DNA from 3 places in the Legionella hackeliae genome. Region 3 is predicted to be linked to each of the others. Evidence: riboswitches for the same ligand, from Rfam matches in the RefSeq annotation. Region 3 holds a riboswitch; each other region holds the start of a gene.

Region 1 (6,454 bases), 1.6 Mb from region 3:
TCGAATTAATTATGCAAAAGCTGCTGACATTGCTATTGTATTACAAGAAAAAAAAGAAGCTTTTTTATCAGAACGAGGTAGAGTGGCTGTTGACATTCGAACCAATAGTTTATGGGTTCAAGATCACCATAAGCAACTAAACATTATCACAAGGCTCATCAAACAACTTGATATCCCAGTCAGACAAGTGTTGATTGAGGCGCGTATTGTTAATGTTACTAAAGATTTTGCTCAAGATTTAGGATTGCGTTTTGGCGTTGCTCGAGCGGGAGCTTTGCGTGATCATTTAAAATCAAACGACGGCGCGTTCAAAAACTCAAACTCTTCGAACATTGCGTCGCTAACAGATAGGTTAAATTTTGATCTAACCGGGTTGCCAGGGGCAAGTTCATCTGCTTCTGTTGGTATAGCCTTGGCGAGGCTCAGTAATAATATTTTATTGGATTTGGAATTGTCGGCTCTTGAAAGTGAGGGGCGTGGGGAAGTAATATCTAGCCCAAGACTGATAGCGACTAATCAACAGCCTGCGTTGATTGAGTCAGGAGAAGAAATTCCTTATCAAGAGGCCACATCGAGTGGAGCAACTGCTGTGGCATTTAAAAAAGCGGTGCTCAGTTTAAAAGTTACTCCGCAGATAACTCCTGATAACAGAATTTTAATGGATTTAAAAATTAATCAGGATATACCATCACCAAAAGTTTTTAATGGTGTGCCAACGATTTTGACAAAAGAAATCCAAACCAATGTTTTGGTAGATAATGGTCGAACAATTGTCCTGGGTGGGATTTATAAACAAGATAAAAATAATGAGATTAATCGCATCCCTTTTTTAGGTGAATTACCGGTTGTAGGTCCATTATTTAGAAATCAATCTGTCTCAACTAGAAATGAGGAGTTGCTCATTTTCATTACTCCTAGGATAATATCAAACAATTTATCGCCAAAATCCTTTGATAGCCAAAGGCAGCGTGCTGTAAGAGATGTAAAATTAAAAAAATTTGGTAGGCAGTTGGAAAAAAGGCATTAAATTTTTTCTGGGGTGTACTATGTTAATCAAGGCATAAGGGTTTTCATCTTGTGTCTCAGTGAAGGGGTATGTAATTAAAAATGAGCATAGTTAAAGTACGAAATATATTTTTGATAGGGCCGATGGGAGCGGGTAAAAGCACAATAGGCCGTACTTTGGCAAAGGAGCTCAAGCTTGAGTTCTATGATTCTGACGAAGTAATAGAAGAACGTGCAGGAGCCGATATCTCTTGGATATTTGATATTGAGGGAGAAGAAGGGTTTCGTCGTCGAGAGCAAAAAGTGATTGATGAATTGACACAAAAAACCAACATTGTGTTGGCCACCGGTGGTGGTGTGGTTATGACACCTGAAAATCGTAATGCTTTAGCTGGACGAGGAACGGTTATTTACCTAAAAACATCGTTACAACAGCAATATGAACGCACCAAGCGTGACACGAAACGACCTTTGTTACAAACGGAAGATTTGGAAAGTCGGTTAGAAATGTTGCGAGATGAGCGAGAACCTTTTTACGATGAATTAGCTGATATTAGTTTTGAAACTGATAAATTAACTGTCAAAGCAGTAGCAAATAATATAATTAAATACATTTATGGCGAAGTTTGACTTGTATAAGGAGATAGTGCTTCGTTTACCTAGCCATCAGTATCCCATTATCATAGGATATAACGCCTTAAATGACCCGGCAATACTGAATCGTTATTTAGCAGGTGAACAGGTTCTTATTGTAACGAATGAAAAGATAGCGGCGCTTTATCTTGGCGATCTGCAAAAGGCATTTGCTGATAAACAATGTGATGTTGTTATTCTTCAAGATGGTGAAGAATTCAAAAATCGAGAAAGTTTATTTGCTATCTATGATACATTAATTGCTAAACATCATCATCGAGATACAACATTAATTGCGCTGGGTGGTGGGGTAATAGGTGATATTACTGGTTTTGCTGCAGCAACGTATCAACGTGGAGTGCGATTTTTACAGATACCAACAACCTTATTGGCTCAAGTTGATGCCTCTATAGGTGGCAAAACTGCAATCAATCATCCACTTGGAAAAAATATGATTGGTAGTTTTTATCAACCAGCCGCTGTAATTATTGATTTAAATACATTAAATACATTACCAAAGCGTGAGTTTCATGCTGGATTTGCTGAAATTATCAAGTATGCCCTATTGTCAGGTGGAGAGTTTCTGGAATTGGTTAGGAGTTTTTTACAAGAAGGAATGAATAACTCTTCGAGTCTGGCTGCAGTCATTAGCCAGTGTTGCCAGATAAAGACAAATTATGTCGAACAAGATGAGCATGAGATCACAGGAGTGCGTGCTTTTTTAAATTTAGGCCATACATTTGCTCATGCTCTAGAAGCCTATACCAACTATAGTCGCTGGCTTCACGGAGAAGCAGTAGCTATAGGACTTTATTGTGCAGCACTATTGTCTGAGCAATTTGCTCAATTGGACAAAACAACAGTACAACGTATTGATGAAATGTTGTTAATGGCAGAGTTACCTCGGCGAATTCCTAAAGATATTGACCTTGATCAATTGCGGATTGCAATGTCTCAGGATAAAAAGATAAAAAATAAAAATTTGCGCTTCATATTAATGAGAGCACCAGGAGATTGCTATATAGAGGCTAATGTATCCGAAAACCTGTTGCGCTCGGTATTGGAAGATGCAGTTGAAGGAGATTAATAAAATGCAAAATGTGATGCATGAATCTGAGAATAAAGAAATGACCAGCACTAAAAATACGTTTAAACCCAGTGCCTGGCTTACCAAAATTGATTTCATCAATCACCTGGTTTTATTTAATAATGCTTTAATCGCCATATTGGCTGAAGAGGGAGGCGGTAAGACAACGTTTAGTGAATTGTTACAGACTAGTCTGGATTCACAAATCAAATCATATTTATTAAAAGCCACTCCTCCTTTTTCTCAAGCTGGTTTATTAGCACAACTTGCAACATTGTTGCATTTACGTGCTGACTCTGAACTGACTTTTGCGAATTTGATACAGCAAATCAACGAGAGGAAAGCCCACATTCTAGTCGTTATTGACGATGCCCAACACGTTAGTGACAGCTTCTTAGTGGATCTCTTAACTGAATTAAAACAGCAGGGTGAACAATGCTTTTTCCATGTATGTCTGATTTCTGACTTTTCATTGGTGGCTAGCTTAAATAAACTGGAAGCAGCCTCTTTAGATCATTTAGTTCATCGTGTAGAGCCAGGTGCTTTAACAGAAAATGAAACCAAGACGTATGTTTTAAACAACCTTCCCTCACTTAAACGCATTGACTTAACGATGTCAGATAAGCGATTGGAGCAATTTTATCAGTTGACTGGCGGTAATATTGCACGCATCAATAAAGAAATGATTAGCTATTTTTGCCCAGAAACATTAAATTCTGCAAGTTTGCAAAAATCGTCTTATTCAAAATATATAGGCTTAAGTGCAACATTGGCAGTCGCCTTATTAGCTTCAGTGTATGTTTGGCAAAACCAGGATTTATTCAGGCAAACAAAACCTCCTGTTCAGGAGAGTACTCAACGTGTAGCAGCTGCTGAGAAATTATTACCCTCTGTGATTACTAGTACGCCAGTATTTCCCAACGAAGAACGCACTCTGGCCAGTGAGATACCAAATTACAATGAAAGGACGGATAGTTACATTCCTTCATTAACAGTTTCGTCTACAAGACAAGAAACACAACCCTCCCCACTAAAACGTGTAGTGGATATTGTGCTAGATGAAGAAGAGGAAAACAGCTCATTAGTGGTTATGGATAAGGTAGTTGTAATACCTAAAACTATTGGCAACACACCCGCTAAGCAAGTAGCAAGCCTGGAAAGAAACGTGGTTTCCACCCGAGATACTCCGAAAGCTATGGCTCACCCTGCATTGGCTTCTGAAGTAACAACAACCGTTGCTGTAAAAACTCCTGATAGCACAACACAACAGAAGCAATATACAGTGCAATTGCTTGCAAGTTTGAATCTTGAGGACGTAAAGCGCTTTGTGAATGACCATCATTTAACGAATACAAAAATTCGTCTAACCAAGCGACAAGGGATTAATTGGTACGTCTTAACGCTGGGAGAGTATGGTCGTTTTGATCAGGCACAACAGGCGGCGAAAAATCTTCCTGCAGGGTTAACCCAGTATAAACCCTGGATTCGTTCTACCACAGGGCTTAATGCATTGGGTTAAGCGTACGGTTAAGGCCTGGCGGTAGATTTTTCTGCTGCTTGGCCCAAGCGCGATAGCCAATTATTGACATAACGATGTACAGCAGCATGAGTAAACAATGAAAGGGTAATTGTTTATGAAAATACATGTAGCTATAAATTGCATCTGTTACAAACCAAAGAATCCATGTTGCTCTAATTTTATAACACATTAACCATTGCGCGGTTAAGCTTAGTGAAGTTGTTAAGCCATCTAGTACTGTGATGTCAGAATGGGTAAAATTATTTAGTAGCTCTACGATAAGCACAAAAAGACTGAATGTAATACCGGAAAGTATCAGCCACTGCTTGATGGATAAACGATTAATTACTTTCGTTGCATTTGAAGTTGGACTCTGCCATAAATACCAACCGTAGCACGTGCTGACGAAATAAAATGATTCAAGTAACATATCAGCATAGATTCCCTTTTGCCAATATAACGAACCATTAATTAGAGTGGCTAACAGGCTAGCCGGCCATGCTTTGTTATTCAGTTGAATGAAATAATAAGTAGCTAATAAGGAAGCTATGGTTCCTGCAACATCTAAAAACATACATTATCCCTTCGACGGCATTACCCGAACAGGTTCAATGGGTATTTCTCAGTCCTTAAAAGCATGGTTAGCTTTAAGAACACCCCTAATCTCGTTAAATCCAAGTCTATTTGAATTTAAGAGCAGTAAATTTTATAGTAAACTGCTACTTATGAAAATTAAATTTTCTTTTTTATTAGAACTGATGGGGTCAAGGAGATAGATTATGTACAAAAGAGTGTTATTCGCGACAGATTTTGATGAAGTAGGAATAAAAGCAGCTCATAAGGCAAAAAAAATTGCTGAAGAAAATGGAGCGGATTTACTCTTGGTTCACGTTGTTGAACCTATTCCCGCTTATGCATACCCAGGTTTTGCAGGATTTGCTGAAGTTGAGGTTTCAATTCGTGAGCAAGCTGAGAAAGAATTGTCAGCATTAGCTAAAAAGCTAGGGGTGGACAGTGCACATTGCATGATTGAGTTTGGTTCTACAAAAAATGAAATTTTGCGTGTTGCCAAAGAAAAGAAAATTGATTTAATTGTTACAGGAAGTCATGGAAAACATGGCTTAGCTTTGTTACTCGGCTCAACCGCCAATGCTATTTTGCATGGTGCTGAGTGTGATGTACTTATTGTTCGTCCTAAAGTTGACTAATGAATTATCATCTCTGACTAACCCACTTTTCTCATTGTCATTTCCTTATAGGTAATGACAATGAGCAATTTGTTTGCATTGAGTCTTTATAATTAAGCAATCTCTAGTGTTTCTTCCTTAAGTGATTTCACAATAGCTGGTCTTTTATGGAGGTTAGTAAAGTAACCTGGTAAGTGATCCCAGCCTGATAAGTCAATTTTAAAGTTTTTTGCCCACAATAACATAACGAACATATAAGCATCAGGTAGGGTAAATTGTTCGCCCATAAGAAATTTATGTTTTAGGTGTTTATCAATATATCCTAATTTAGTTTTAATCATGGGGATGTAAACTTTGTCTTTCATCTCTTGAGGAATAGTTGGATTAAAGAGATTTGAAAAACTCTTATGCAGCTCGGTGGTGATGAAGTTTACCCATTCAAGAATTTGGTAGCGCTTAAAATCACCAACTGGTGGTAATAGATCACGAGCTTGGAATTTATCGGCCAAAAATTGTTGAATTACTGCATTCTCAGTGAGTATTTGACCGTCTAATTCCAGAGTGGGTACTGCACCCTTCGGATTGATTTTTAAGAAATCTCGATCTTCTTCGGTGCGTTTAGTTTTTAAATTGACTGCTTCATAGTCACAATCAATACCAATTTCATTAATTACAATTCTTACTGCTAGAGAACAAGCTCCTTTTGTGAAAAATAATTTCATGGTAATCCTTATGAGTTTATAGGCTTCTCATTTTTACCTTTTTAATTTTATTAGTACAAGAGTTATTAGATTATTATTGTTTTCAGCAATCAGGGTGTATTGATATTTCATCTTGAAGCCATGTCCCTTGCCTGTCGTGGTATCCCAGGGATACCGTGGATAAATCACGGCATGTCGGTAATCTAGGGGATTCTCAAGAGGCCCTGGCTAGTCGCGAAATCCATTTAGTCCACGTGCCGCGGCTCGTCCGCGGTATCCAGGGATATTGTGGATAAACTGCGGCATATTGATATTTTATAGT
Region 2 (6,454 bases), 660 kb from region 3:
TTAAGGGAATACCTCATATATTCTTTCTTACACCTTTATTAAATAACTATATGCTCATCTGGTCTTAGAGTAAGCACCTCATACCCACTGCTTGTGACTAAAATTGTATGTTCCCATTGTGCAGATAATTTATGGTCCTTCGTGACAACAGTCCATCCATCCCCTAAAGTTTTGATGTCCTTACTCCCCAAATTGATCATTGGCTCAATAGTAAAGGTCATTCCAGCCTGTAGTTGTAAACCCGTATTGGGTTTTCCAAAATGCATAACATCGGGTTTCTCCCACATTGTTTTACCAATCCCATGCCCCCCAAATTCACGAACAACAGAATATCGATTTTTTTCAGCATGCTCCTGGATAATACTTCCTATATCTCCAAGTCGAATACCAGGACGAACGATATCAATGGCTTTATAAAGACATTCTTGAGTAATCTTCACCAGCTTTTTAGCAAAGGGGCTGACATTGCCGACTAAAAACATTTTACTTGTATCACCAATATATCCATCTTTTTGTACTGTAACGTCAATATTAAGAATGTCCCCGTCTTTAATAATTTTATCAGAGGGTATTCCATGACAGACAACATGATTGATGGATGTGCAAATGCACGCCGGAAATCCATAGTGATTTAAGGTCGAAGGAATTGCATTTAAGTCTTCAATAATATATTTACGACATCTTTGTTCAAGCTCATGCGTACTTACACCCGCAACTACATAAGGCTCAATCATATGAAGTACTAATGCCGCCAAGTTTCCGGCTACTCGCATTTTTTCTATTTCTTCAGGCGTCTTCACTAACATAATGCATTTCACCTAATGAGGCTTGATTTACCATAATTTTAAGAATTTCAGGATAAGTGATGGTAGGATTCTCTTCTGCCAATTTCCCTACCCGAATCCAATACTCCGCTTGTGAATTTATTGAGCGACTCATAGCTCTAGCCATTAGTTTTGTTGCCTCATGTAATTCATCAGATATTTTTACGATGCCCATAGACTCCTCCTAAAACGCGCATAATATGCTATTTTGAAGTAAAATGAAATGATATGTATCATAATGTATTCTTTTCAATGATATGGGGTTTTCTTATACTAGAGAATTAATTGTGATTTTTTTGAACAGAATGCTACAATTTCTCATGCTGTCTTGAAAACGCTTCCATGAGATATACTGATTTAATTGATCCTGATTACGTGATTTCTTCTAACAGTAATCTGTGTAAAAAATATACCATTAAGAGATATTTAACTGACATATCCTATTTTATAAATTTTCGTCCATGGCAAATACCAAATAGGGTCTATAGAAAACTTTATACCAATTGGAAAGCACGCGTTAGCGTCCATCAAGAAGACATGAATCAGGCCTGGGAAATAATCCTCCCTTTGCTTGCTCAAGAAAATATGTGTTTCAAAGTAGCCAACCTTAATGTAATTGAAAAATTTAAACAGGGTAGACAGGACAGACTCGAGCATCTTCTTGAAGAACATAAGCGGTTTTTACAGAATCAGAACTCTCCAAATCTAAAGTTTTTAAGAAAGACTTTTCATAAAATATATCAAGAAATAGATTCATACCGCCGTAGCGAATGGCGATTCATTTCTTTCATACAAACTTACCTAAATTACGTAGTTTCTTTTTCCAATACTCTTTAAATAGAGACGAGCTATTTATTTATACAAAAAATATCTATGAGAACCTCATCGATTTTAGAAAACAAAAAGTAAAAAACAGCTTACGATTCTAGGAAGGAATGCAGTTTACTATCTATATTTCTCCTGGATTTGAAAAGGAGTGTCAGAAAACTTTGGAAAAAATAGAAGAACATTTACTAAACGCTAAAATTAGACCAGGAATAATTTTCCCCACCGATAGACAACTCGGGATTTATAGTTCAATTCGCCATCCCGGTAAATGGTATTATCATAAAGCCACTGATGTTAATTTGGAGACCTATAATCCGGGTAATATCGACGACCCATTTAGTTTTTTTAAAACACTACCTGCTGAAAAAATAATGCACGAGGACGAAATACAAACATTTCTTCAGCATAAAGACAGTGCTGAACTTATAGTATCAGCACTTACAACAAAACAATTCATTGCCCCTTCTCAATTAAAAGCCCTTGCTATGCATAAAGAGAGTGTTGTGAAACACATACAAACATTATCTTTGAAGAGAAAAAAAGAATTAATAACTGATTGTTTAGATAAATCCTCAAACTTAGGAAAATTTTTTAGAATTAAACGCGGTATCTTTAATCTAAAACCAGGCCATGGATCATTAAAACAATTAGAAAATATTCGGTTAACAATTAGTTAATTAAGCGTAGATTCTGCCTTTACTTAGTATTTTCCATAATGTAGCTATATCCACTCGGGAATCTTCAATCACACATTAAAAGGAACCAAGCTGTAGAAATGTGCATAAGTTTATCCATTAAAACTAAGCTTTTATCCAAATAAAAGAGTGAAATAATTTTTCATTCATTGACAAGAAATCCAATGCTCGCTTAGCATAGCTGCAATCCGAAAAGCAGGTAAGTATCCACCGATTTTCTGGATCTATAGATGGCTCGGGGTGCCGGTAACGGCTGAGAAATACCCGTCGAACTTGAACTGGTTAATACCAGCGTAAGGATTGCCTTGAAATCACGCATCTACTGCTGTGTGCCTTTTGCCATCTCACATTTTTAATTATTAAGGAGACTTGGCAAATGCATCAGCTTCATTCTAGAACCACATTATTATTAAATTGGTATGCAAATCCCTATCATACACCGCTTTTTGTAGCCCAAGCGCTAGGTTATTACAAAGACGAGGGTATTCATTTAGCTATTTTAGAACCTAATGATCCCAGTGATGTGACTGAAATTGTTGGTTTGGGGCAGGTCGATTTTGGGGTCAAAGCAATGATTCATACGGTAGTTGCTCGCGCCAAAGGCTACCCGGTAAGTTCCATTGGGACTCTTCTTGATGAGCCACCCACAGGGCTAATCGCTTTAAAATCGAGCGGGATAAAAACTTTTTATGATATTGTCGGTAAGCGGGTTGGATATATTGGTGAATTCGGTAAGAAGATTATTGATGATTTGGCAACACTTGCCGGCATTGATGCTGGTAGTTATGAAACAGTACGCATTGGCATGAATCTTAGTGATGCAATTTGTCGTCAGAAAGTAGACATTGGAGTGGGTTTCATTAATTTTCAACGTGTGGAATTGGACTATTTAAAAGGAGAGACCATTTTTTTACGGCTTGATCAATTAGCAGGCCTGGGTTGCTGTTGTTTTTGCTCTGTTCAGTTTATTGTCCCTGATGCTACCTTGAAAAATCCTGAGTTGGTTAAAGGATTTCTCAAAGCTACATCGCGTGGCATGGCCTATACCCTGGAAAACCCTGACGAAGCGTTTGAATTGCTGTGCGAACAAAAACCACAATTGGCCAGTGAAATGTATCGCAAAATTTTCTTAAGGACATTGCCTTTTTTCTCGCGATCTTTAATGAATGTCGAGCGCGATTGGGCAAAGGTAGCACGTTATGCACAGCATTTAGCAGTCATTGATAAGCAGTTTCCTCTGAATGAATGCTACACGAATGATTATCTACCTGAGGCTCCTTTTAGCGAGATTAATCCTATCGCTTGCTGTATTTAGATAAAAGACATTGTTTCCCGCATATTGGTATGTAGTTTGCTAAACTAACAGTAAAAGCAAAAGCATGGATTGGGGGATACTATGAAGCAATTGATTTTGCATCCCACCGAAATCAGTCAATGGCATGCGCTGGTTAATGAAGCGCAAGCCACTACACAGCTGGTTCTCAACGAAAATACAGAGAGTTATCTGGTATTTTTGCTGATGAGGTTTTCTCAAGGACCAAGACTGATTGAATCCGTTATTGCCTTGGATTTCCTGGAATCAATGAATAATCCGCGTCGACAAGTTGAGTTATTAAAAGATGTGGGAGACAAAAGTCTATTGTTCTGCGGGCTTTTCCCGGGTATTGCCAAAAAGCGTCACGTTAGCCTTGACTATTTTGCCGATATTGGTCAAGCGGCCTATCTTACGGTTGGAGAGCTCTACGAGAGACAGACCGGTGATTTGTATTTTCAGTTAAGTGCCCAATTTCTTTCTCTGCAACAAATACTGCGAGCAATGCGCGGAGAGTTCTTTGAGGCTTCATCATTAAATAGCATTGTATTATCAAAATTTGATTCACCCTTACAATGAGGAGCGCGCAGACGTGTTAGCCATTGCCTTCTCCTCGGTGGGCAAAATTAGATAGCCCTCCCCAATCACCTTTTTCAGCCATTGATAAGCAGGATGCTTTTTTGAAGTGACTAATGTTAAACGCATTTGATTGCCACGATTTTCCATAAACGTGGGTTGATAGAGAATCTTTGCAATCGAAATACGACCATTCTCATTTTTTTCAAGATGTAGTGACAATAAACCACTGCTTCGATTTTTAAGACTACCCTGATTCGATATAAAATTCCCCAAAGAATAAGCGACGAACACTTTTCTGCCATTTTGGGTGGTTAACCAGGCAAAAGGTTGCACGCAATGTGGATGTGACCCCAGAATCGCAAGCGCTCCTGCTTCAGCAAATTCTTTTGCCAATGCCTGTTGCGCTTTATTAGGACGAGTTTGATATTCCACCCCCCAATGGGGCGTGACAATAACAGCGTCGTGGGTTTTAGCGAGTTCACTAATTAATTGCAGTACTTGTTGTTTATCGCGGTAACAATGAAGAACTTGGCGATGTTTGTCTGCAATGCCATTGGTATCCTGAGTACAGGCCAACCAGGCAATAGAGACATTATTACTCGTTGTTTCAGCAAACCAGGCATCCTCGCTATTTTGCCGACGTGTGCCAGTAAAGGCTATTGCATTGGTCTGTAAATTGGCGATGGTTTTATCGATACCAGTTCCCCAACGATCCAAAGTATGGTTATTGGCGGTGGAAACCACATCAAAGCCTGAGAGTTTTAATGCACTAATTAAGGAAGGCGGATAGTTAAACATAGGAAAAGCAGTATAAGCCTCTTTAATATTTGTCGTACTATTACCTCGACTGTCAAGCATCTCAGCTGCAGGGCCTTCTAAATTTCCATACGTAATATCGGCGTTATCCAATTGAGGAATGACAGCTAACCACAAGGTACTAAACCCTTTTTCCATCCCCGTTTTTTGTAAGGGTTTATGGAGAAGCACATCACCGACGGCAATAATATGAACATTGCCGGCAAATAATGGGGAGAATAACCAAAAACTAAACGCGAGGATTAGCCTTGACATGGGATTCTCCGAAATAGCTAAAGATTATTTTTTATACATATGCCATGCCAAATAATTTTTTTAAAAATTGCTTTTTTAAAGTGTTATTACTTAATAAATTCTTAATCTTTTTTGTATAAAATTAAATCACATTTGCCATAACAGGAATCTAACAATGGCTCCTCGTGCGTTTTCTCAACTTTGCAAAAAAGCAAATTTCAGTATTTTTAACGACACATTGACTATCTATGTGAAACCCAATGGTGAATATGAAGAGCGATTGATCCTTGATCACAAGATTGGTGGGTTTCGTTCCGTACAAGAGCCTTGTTATTACATTTCTGAACGCGATAAATATACGACAGAAAGACGACTTATGGATGAACTGGGCGTGATTCAGTGGGTAAAATTAGAACATGATGGGCACCACTTGTTACATCAGGATGCTTTTGATAGGGAAGGAAGACACTCTCATGCGAAATTTAAAAAAGTTATTGATGAGCCCTTTTTAATAGAAATCGTAGAAGTTTTGAAGCGGTCTGGTTACATTAGCCATGAAGAAGAGACTCAATTCATTGACAATTTTAATTTAGCCAATCGTCTGGATGTAGATGGATATTTTACAGAGCAACTTAATAAAGCAAAGAAATTACAGAAAGATTTAGAAACGAAATCCACATTGAATCCTAACAAGTATGAGAAGGCGGTAAGGGCTGCCAAGGATCTTTGTACTACCTTAGAGGCAGAATATGTAAAATTTGACGATGCAGAACGCTCCTCTACTTCTGCTGAAGAATTCAAAAAGAACGCATTAGCTGCCATAGAGGCTGCCCAATCAGAACTTAAACATCATCGCGGTTGGAAAGAAGTTTTCTACAACGTGGGCCTTGCAGTTAGTATGCTGGTTATTCCCTACATCGCTGTAGGACTCTACAATGTGGCGCAAAAAAAGGATTTTATGTTTTTTAAAGTAGAGACTGAATCTAGTAGCGAACTTAAGGCATTTGAGGCTGAACTATTTCCCTCAATGAAAAAACGATAGATTTGTAATCTAATCCTACGAAGATTCATGCCATTAGAACTTCCAAGGGCATGAATCTTCCAAAATAACCCTCTTATTTCCGAAATAGCATAGTGACATCGATAGCATCAAACGAATACTGCTT
Region 3 (6,454 bases):
TTGAACGTTTGGGTTTTTTGGTAAATGTAGGATTGGATTACTTATCCCTCGCTCGTAGTGCCGAAACGTTATCGGGTGGTGAAGCTCAAAGAATTCGTTTAGCTAGCCAAATTGGATCTGGCTTGGTAGGAGTAATGTATATTCTCGATGAGCCATCAATTGGATTGCATCAACGTGATAATGAGCGTCTATTAAAAACGCTCTTACATTTGCGCAACCTGGGTAACACTGTCATTGTTGTTGAACATGATGAAGATGCCATACGTGCTGCTGATTTTGTGTTGGATATAGGGCCTGGTGCCGGTGTTCATGGAGGCCAAATTGTCGCCCAAGGAACGCCTGCCGAAATTATGAAAAATAAGCAATCGCTTACCGGTCAATACCTTGCGGGCTTTCAATCAATTCCAGTGCCTGAACGTCGTATTGCTCATAATAAAGAAAAAATGCTGCAGCTAAGAGGAGTGCAGTGCAACAATTTAAAGAACGTGAATGTCAATATTCCTTTAGGCGTTATTACCTGCGTTACTGGCGTTTCTGGTTCTGGCAAGTCAAGTTTAATCAATGACACACTTTATCCTATTGCTGCGAATAAATTGAACCGTGCTAGTCTTCTAACTCCAGGTTCTGTTAAAGAAATTAAAGGACTGGAACTTTGTGACAAAGTCATTGATATCGACCAAAGTCCAATTGGTCGCACGCCACGCTCTAATCCTGCGACCTACACGGGCTTATTTACACCTATTCGCGAATTGTTTTCAGGAACACCTGAGTCTCGAGCACGCGGCTATCAGCCCGGGCGTTTTAGTTTTAATGTGCGTGGCGGACGCTGTGAAGCATGTCAAGGAGATGGCTTAATTAAAGTGGAAATGCATTTCTTGCCCGATATTTATGTTGCTTGTGATGTTTGTAAAGGAAAACGCTATAATCGCGAAACGCTGGAAATTCAATATAAGGGCAAAAACATTCACGAAGTGCTGGATATGACTGTTGAAGATGCGCGAACCTTTTTTGATGCAATTCCAGTCGTTGCCAGAAAATGCCAAACATTAATTGATGTTGGACTTTCCTATATCCGATTGGGGCAAAGTGCAACAACACTTTCCGGGGGAGAGGCCCAACGTATTAAGTTAGCGCGTGAGCTATCTAAAAGAGATACTGGCAATACCCTCTATATTCTTGATGAGCCGACAACTGGATTACATTTTCACGATACCAAACAATTGCTGAGTGTTCTTAATCGCTTAAGGGAACAGGGTAATACAATTATTATCATTGAGCATAATTTAGATGTGATAAAAACAGCCGACTGGATTATTGATCTTGGTCCCGAGGGGGGGAGCAAAGGCGGTCAAATTATTGCCAGTGGAACCCCGGAAGAGGTTGCTGGCTGTAAAGAATCATATACCGGACAGTTTTTAAAACCCTTGTTAAGTAAGCGAGGGTAGGGCGCCCTTGTATTGGATTGCTTCGCAGTGCTGCCAAAAACCAGTTCATAATCATTCTAAGTCCGGTCGCGATACAAGTCCTCGTCATTGCGAACGCAGTGAAGCAAGCAATTCTCTTAATTGAAAAAAAAGAGTGGTTTTGTAAACAATAACCACTCTTTAATACTGGGAATTAACCTTACAGTGCTTTCATAAAGGTTGTTAAATCTTCTTTTTCCTGTTGTGTTAATTTCAACTCCAGGATGAGATTAAAGAACTCCACTGTATCAGCTAAGGTCAACAAACGACCATTGTGAAGATACGGTGGTGAGTCTTTGATTCCGCGCAAGGGAAAGGTTTTGATTGAACCATCGCCAATAGCCTTCATTTTATTTACCATCACAGGCTTCAAGAAACGCTCAGTTTTTAGGTTATGCATGGTATTATCGGTGTAATAAGGAGGCGTGTGGCAAGTCGCACATTTGGCTTTGCCAAAAAATAAGGCCTCTCCACGTAGCTCTGCTTCTGTCGCTTTCGTTGGGTCCAAATGGCCATCAATGGCTAATTTAGGTGCTGGTGGGAAATCTAATAACTCCTGGAATTCCGCCATAAAATGAATTTGGCTACCGCGTTCAAGAATGTTCACACCCTTTTTCGTTGCTATGACGGGATCTCCATCAAAATAAGCGGCGCGTTGTTCAAATTCGGTAAAATCTTCGACGCTTTTGAGTGCCCGTTGTGAACCAAATAAGCGCTGGATATTAACGCCTCTTAGGCTTGGTGTATCGAGACGGTGCCGTACTTCTTGAGGGCGAATATCACCGACAAGGTGCGTGGATGCGTTGGTATGACCATTCGCATGGCAATCAAAACAAGCAACGCCACGGCTTGGAATTTTAGTACGACGATCGTCTGTTTGATTAAACTGTTGTTGTGGGAACGGTGTCACTAATAACCTTAAACCTTCTAATTGCTTAGGATTTAGTATTCCGTTAAAAAGCTCAAAATAGTTATTAATGGTGACCAATTTTCCTTGCGATACATCGCCTAAATCAGGTCGCGTTGTCAGGAAAATAGGTGCTGGGAAAGGGGGTAAGAAATGATCAGGCAAATCAAAATCCAAATCAAAACGAGTTAAATCGCGATTTTCCTGTTTATTAATTTCATCAATTGCGAATTTGGGAAAAAGCATGCCTCCTTCAGGATGATTCGGATGAGGTAACGGCAAAAATCCTTGAGGATATACCCCTTTTTCTTTAATCTCATCTGGCGTCATTTTGGCCAGCATATCCCAAGTGATGCCTTCAGGCAGCTTTACGCGCACGCCTTCCTGAATAGGCTTTCCATTTGACATTTTGGTATCAGTGGAAGGTTTGTTGCTCATGATGCATAAGCGTCCTGTTTCTAAACCATTTTTTTCAATACACCACGGATCAATAAAGTTATGTGCGATGAGCGATGGGCCGTCTTTGCCGTTGACAATGAGTATCGCTTACTCTAGAGTACGTGCCTTCACCGGGGGTGCTTTGCAGTGATGCAAGGCTGAGAAAAACCCTTATAACCTGCTCTGGTTAAAACCTGCGGAGGGAGTGTGAGACCAGACTATTTATATAGCAGCTCCGCTATGCTGTCTCCATTCCTTTCACTATTTTTTAGTCAAGGATATTATGCGAGACCCTTTTTATAAATTCATGTTGATCACTCATCGACAACAGATTTCATTGCCAGCCTATTTACGTTTTATCGAACAGTGCGTTGCCTCAGGTGCCGGTATAACCAGTGTGCAACTTCGTGAAAAGAAGGCGTCTTTCCAAGAGTTATTGCCCTTTGCCTCCGAACTCCATGCACTTCTAAAGTCCTATCAAATTCCTCTGATTATTAATGACAATATTAAGCTCGCCCTGGAAATAGATGCTGAAGGGGTGCATTTAGGTCAAACTGATGGCTCGCCTGTGCAAGCCAGACAAGTTTTAGGTGCAAATAAGTTGCTGGGTTTGTCGATTGAAAGTGAAGAGGAGTTGGTACGAGCGAACAATTACGAGCTAAACTATATTGCAGCGAGTGCTGTTTTTGCGAGCAAGCATAAGCATAATCTTCGACGACTTTGGGGGATTGATGGTGTGAGGGAATTGGCCCGATGTTCTTTACATCCCATAGTTGCTATTGGGGGTATTCATCAATTGAATGTCATTGAAGTACTCTCCGCTGGTGCAAAAGGCATTGCTGTTATTGAAGCTCTTCATGATGCAGAGGAACCTGCGGTGATGGCCCGAAAACTCCGTTATTTAATAGAAGGAAGAGAATATGCTGGCGTTAATGAATGAATTAGAGTTATCAGTAGTCAATTTACGCCAAGAAAAACCACTTGTCTTATGCTTAACCAATGTTGTTACCATGGATTTTATGGCGAATAGCTTACTGGCTTTAGGGGCTGCGCCATTAATGTCTGAAGCGGAAGAAGAAATTGAAGAATTAGTGAACATTAGTGATGCAGTGAATATTAATTTAGGAACCCTTCATCCCGCCTTTTGTGCAAGAATTCAAAAAGCTGTTGAAGCAGCGGCCGCACGAAAAAAACCAATAATTTTTGATCCTGTAGGCGCTGGGGCGAGTCAACTGAGGACAGATACTGCCAGAATGTTACTGCCTTATGTCAATGTAATTCGTGGTAATGCCAGTGAGATACTTGCTCTTGGAGGAGAACATAGTCATACCAAAGGAGTCGAAACAGTCGACAATGTCAGCACAGCCACGGATATAGCCAATCAACTTGCACAAGGAAATAAAATAGTTATTGTTAGTGGCCCTGTTGATTACATTACAGACGGCACACAAGCAAGTTATTTACCGTTTGGATCACCGTTAATGCCACTTATTACTGGGATGGGTTGTACATTGACTGCGGTGATTGCTGCTTTTGCAGCCTTGCAGAATGATTTCTATAAAGCGGCGCTAATGGCAACTGCCTATTTTGGTTTATGTGGTCAATTAGCTTACACCAAAACAAAAGAACCAGGCTCTTATAAGGCGCGTTTTGTGGACAGCTTACACGCCCCCGATTGGCCTTTATTCAAAGGATTGCTTTTGGCTGCAAATCATTCAGAGTAAAGTATTTTTGTTTTCCCTTAGAATCTCTTCTACGCTTAAAGGATAAGAAAAAAGTCGCCTGGGTTATGGTTTTGCTATGGGGAAAACATGGAAGATTATGAGAATAAATACATAGCCTTATCGAATAAACTTGTAATCATAGGTTTTGGTAGCATCGGCCAGGCTATTTTACCGCTGTTATTTCGTCATTTAAAACTTACTCCCTCGCAAATCATTATTATTACCAAGGATGAACAAGGTGCACAGGTTGCCAAAGAATTTGGTCTTTTTTTGGAGATTATGGCGCTTACTCCGGAAAATTATCTGCCTTTTTTAATGAATATTTTGTCAGAGGGTGATTTTTTATTGAATTTATCTGTGGATGTTTCTAGCGTTTCACTGATAAAACTTTGTCAGGACAAAGGTATTCTTTATCTTGATGCCAGTACAGAGCCTTGGAAAGGTGGTTATGTTGATAAAACACTGTCCCCCTCTTCGCGTTCAAATTATGCGCTGCGAACAGAGGTTTTAAAACTAAAAAAACATCAAGCACCCACGGCGGTAATCACTCATGGTGCTAATCCAGGCTTGGTTTCCCATTTTGTAAAGCAAGCCTTGTGGAATTTAGCGAACGATGAACAATTACTTATGCCTCATCCATCCACGGCAGAAGAATGGGCTTTATTAGCTAAGACACTGGGTATAAAGGTCATTCATATTGCTGAACACGATACACAAATTACCCCAAGGCCTAAATTAGCCAATGAGTTTGTAAATACTTGGTCAGCGCATGGCTTTATTGCCGAAGGAAGTCAACCTGCTGAGCTTAGCTGGGGTAGCCATGAACGTCATTGGCCAAAGGATGCTCATCACCATGAGTTTGGCAGCAAAAGTGCTATTTATCTCAATCGTCCTGGGGCAAGTACAAGAGTGCGTTCCTGGACTCCTGGTCTTGGATCTTATCACGGTTATTTAATTACCCATGCTGAAGCTATTTCTATTGGTAGTTATTTAACTTTAACTAACAAAGACGATCTGTATCGTCCTACCGTTCACTATGCGTATCTGCCTTGTCCTGATGCTATCTTGTCGTTACTAGAACTTCAAGGGAGTGAATGGTGTGAACAAGAAGAAAAGCGACTCATTTTTTCCGAGATTTTGGAAGGTATTGATGAACTTGGGGTATTGTTAATGGGCCATACTCGAGGTGCATATTGGTATGGATCGCAATTGTCCATTCATGAGGCTCGTCAATTGGTTCCTCATAATAATGCCACTAGTTTGCAAGTCGCTTCTGGTGTTTTAGCAGGATTAATTTGGGCAATAAAAAATCCACAAAAAGGTGTCGTTGAACCAGAGGAACTTGATTATCAATTTATTTTGGAAATAGCCAGGCCTTATCTTGGTAAAGTGAAAGGTTATTATACCGATTGGAATCCGCTTAGAAACAGGGAAAAATTATTTAAGGAGAACCTGGATTTAGCTGATCCTTGGCAATTCCTTAATCTTCGTGTGGAATAACCTGCAGTTTTTACCCTAAAAATTTTCTCAATAAACTATTTCTGGCTATACTAAAAAGGTATAACAAGGACCGATGGTGAAATTTTAAAGCCATTGGAAAGAGGGAGTTAAGTTATGACAAATAAGAATATTGGTATTGCTACAATGGTTATTGTTATCCTTGTGGCAATTATGGCCTTTTTTTATTATCACCATGTGTCAACACCAGTGGCAAAGAGTATCGATTCTACTCCAGATATACCTGCTGAAGTTCCAGAACCCAATCCAGTTAATCCAGATCAATAATATATGACTCCAGTAATGATTGACGTGTTTATCCCAGTCAATCATTACTTAGCTCACATCGAAAATTTTTAAAAACTTGGTAAACTACTTCTTTTCTTTATTTGTCGATGTCAATGAAGCATAAAGCATTATCTATT

What was found. Region 3 has a riboswitch for thiamine pyrophosphate ahead of thiE (thiamine phosphate synthase). Riboswitches for the same ligand answer to the same signal wherever they lie in the genome.
Positions count from the first base shown of each region.
Region 1: linked by a shared signal. The riboswitch ahead of pnuC (nicotinamide riboside transporter PnuC) and the one ahead of thiE (thiamine phosphate synthase) in region 3 are both predicted to bind thiamine pyrophosphate.
Region 2: linked by a shared signal. The riboswitch ahead of LHA_RS14075 (ABC transporter substrate-binding protein) and the one ahead of thiE (thiamine phosphate synthase) in region 3 are both predicted to bind thiamine pyrophosphate.

Region 1 covers NZ_LN681225.1:2,278,742-2,285,195, reverse strand. The annotation lists gene LHA_RS10095 (type IV pilus secretin PilQ) at 1-1,027, shown strand, start outside; gene aroK (shikimate kinase AroK) at 1,108-1,635, shown strand; gene aroB (3-dehydroquinate synthase) at 1,622-2,725, shown strand; gene LHA_RS10080 (AAA family ATPase) at 2,730-4,244, shown strand; gene pnuC (nicotinamide riboside transporter PnuC) at 4,228-4,818, opposite strand; TPP riboswitch at 4,807-4,915, opposite strand; gene LHA_RS10065 (universal stress protein) at 5,024-5,452, shown strand; gene gstA (glutathione transferase GstA) at 5,545-6,153, opposite strand.
Region 2 covers NZ_LN681225.1:3,178,541-3,184,994, forward strand. The annotation lists gene map (type I methionyl aminopeptidase) at 39-806, opposite strand; gene LHA_RS14060 (ParD-like family protein) at 787-999, opposite strand; gene LHA_RS14070 (hypothetical protein) at 1,760-2,329, shown strand; TPP riboswitch at 2,574-2,665, shown strand; gene LHA_RS14075 (ABC transporter substrate-binding protein) at 2,724-3,662, shown strand; gene LHA_RS14080 (hypothetical protein) at 3,744-4,238, shown strand; gene LHA_RS14085 (CapA family protein) at 4,230-5,309, opposite strand; gene LHA_RS14090 (hypothetical protein) at 5,464-6,330, shown strand; gene hslO (Hsp33 family molecular chaperone HslO) at 6,404-6,454, opposite strand, start outside.
Region 3 covers NZ_LN681225.1:398,038-404,491, forward strand. The annotation lists gene uvrA (excinuclease ABC subunit UvrA) at 1-1,445, shown strand, start outside; gene LHA_RS01895 (hypothetical protein) at 1,624-2,808, opposite strand; TPP riboswitch at 2,932-3,031, shown strand; gene thiE (thiamine phosphate synthase) at 3,092-3,748, shown strand; gene thiM (hydroxyethylthiazole kinase) at 3,729-4,532, shown strand; gene LHA_RS01910 (homospermidine synthase) at 4,620-6,032, shown strand; gene LHA_RS16875 (hypothetical protein) at 6,147-6,317, shown strand; gene thiD (bifunctional hydroxymethylpyrimidine kinase/phosphomethylpyrimidine kinase) at 6,431-6,454, shown strand, end outside.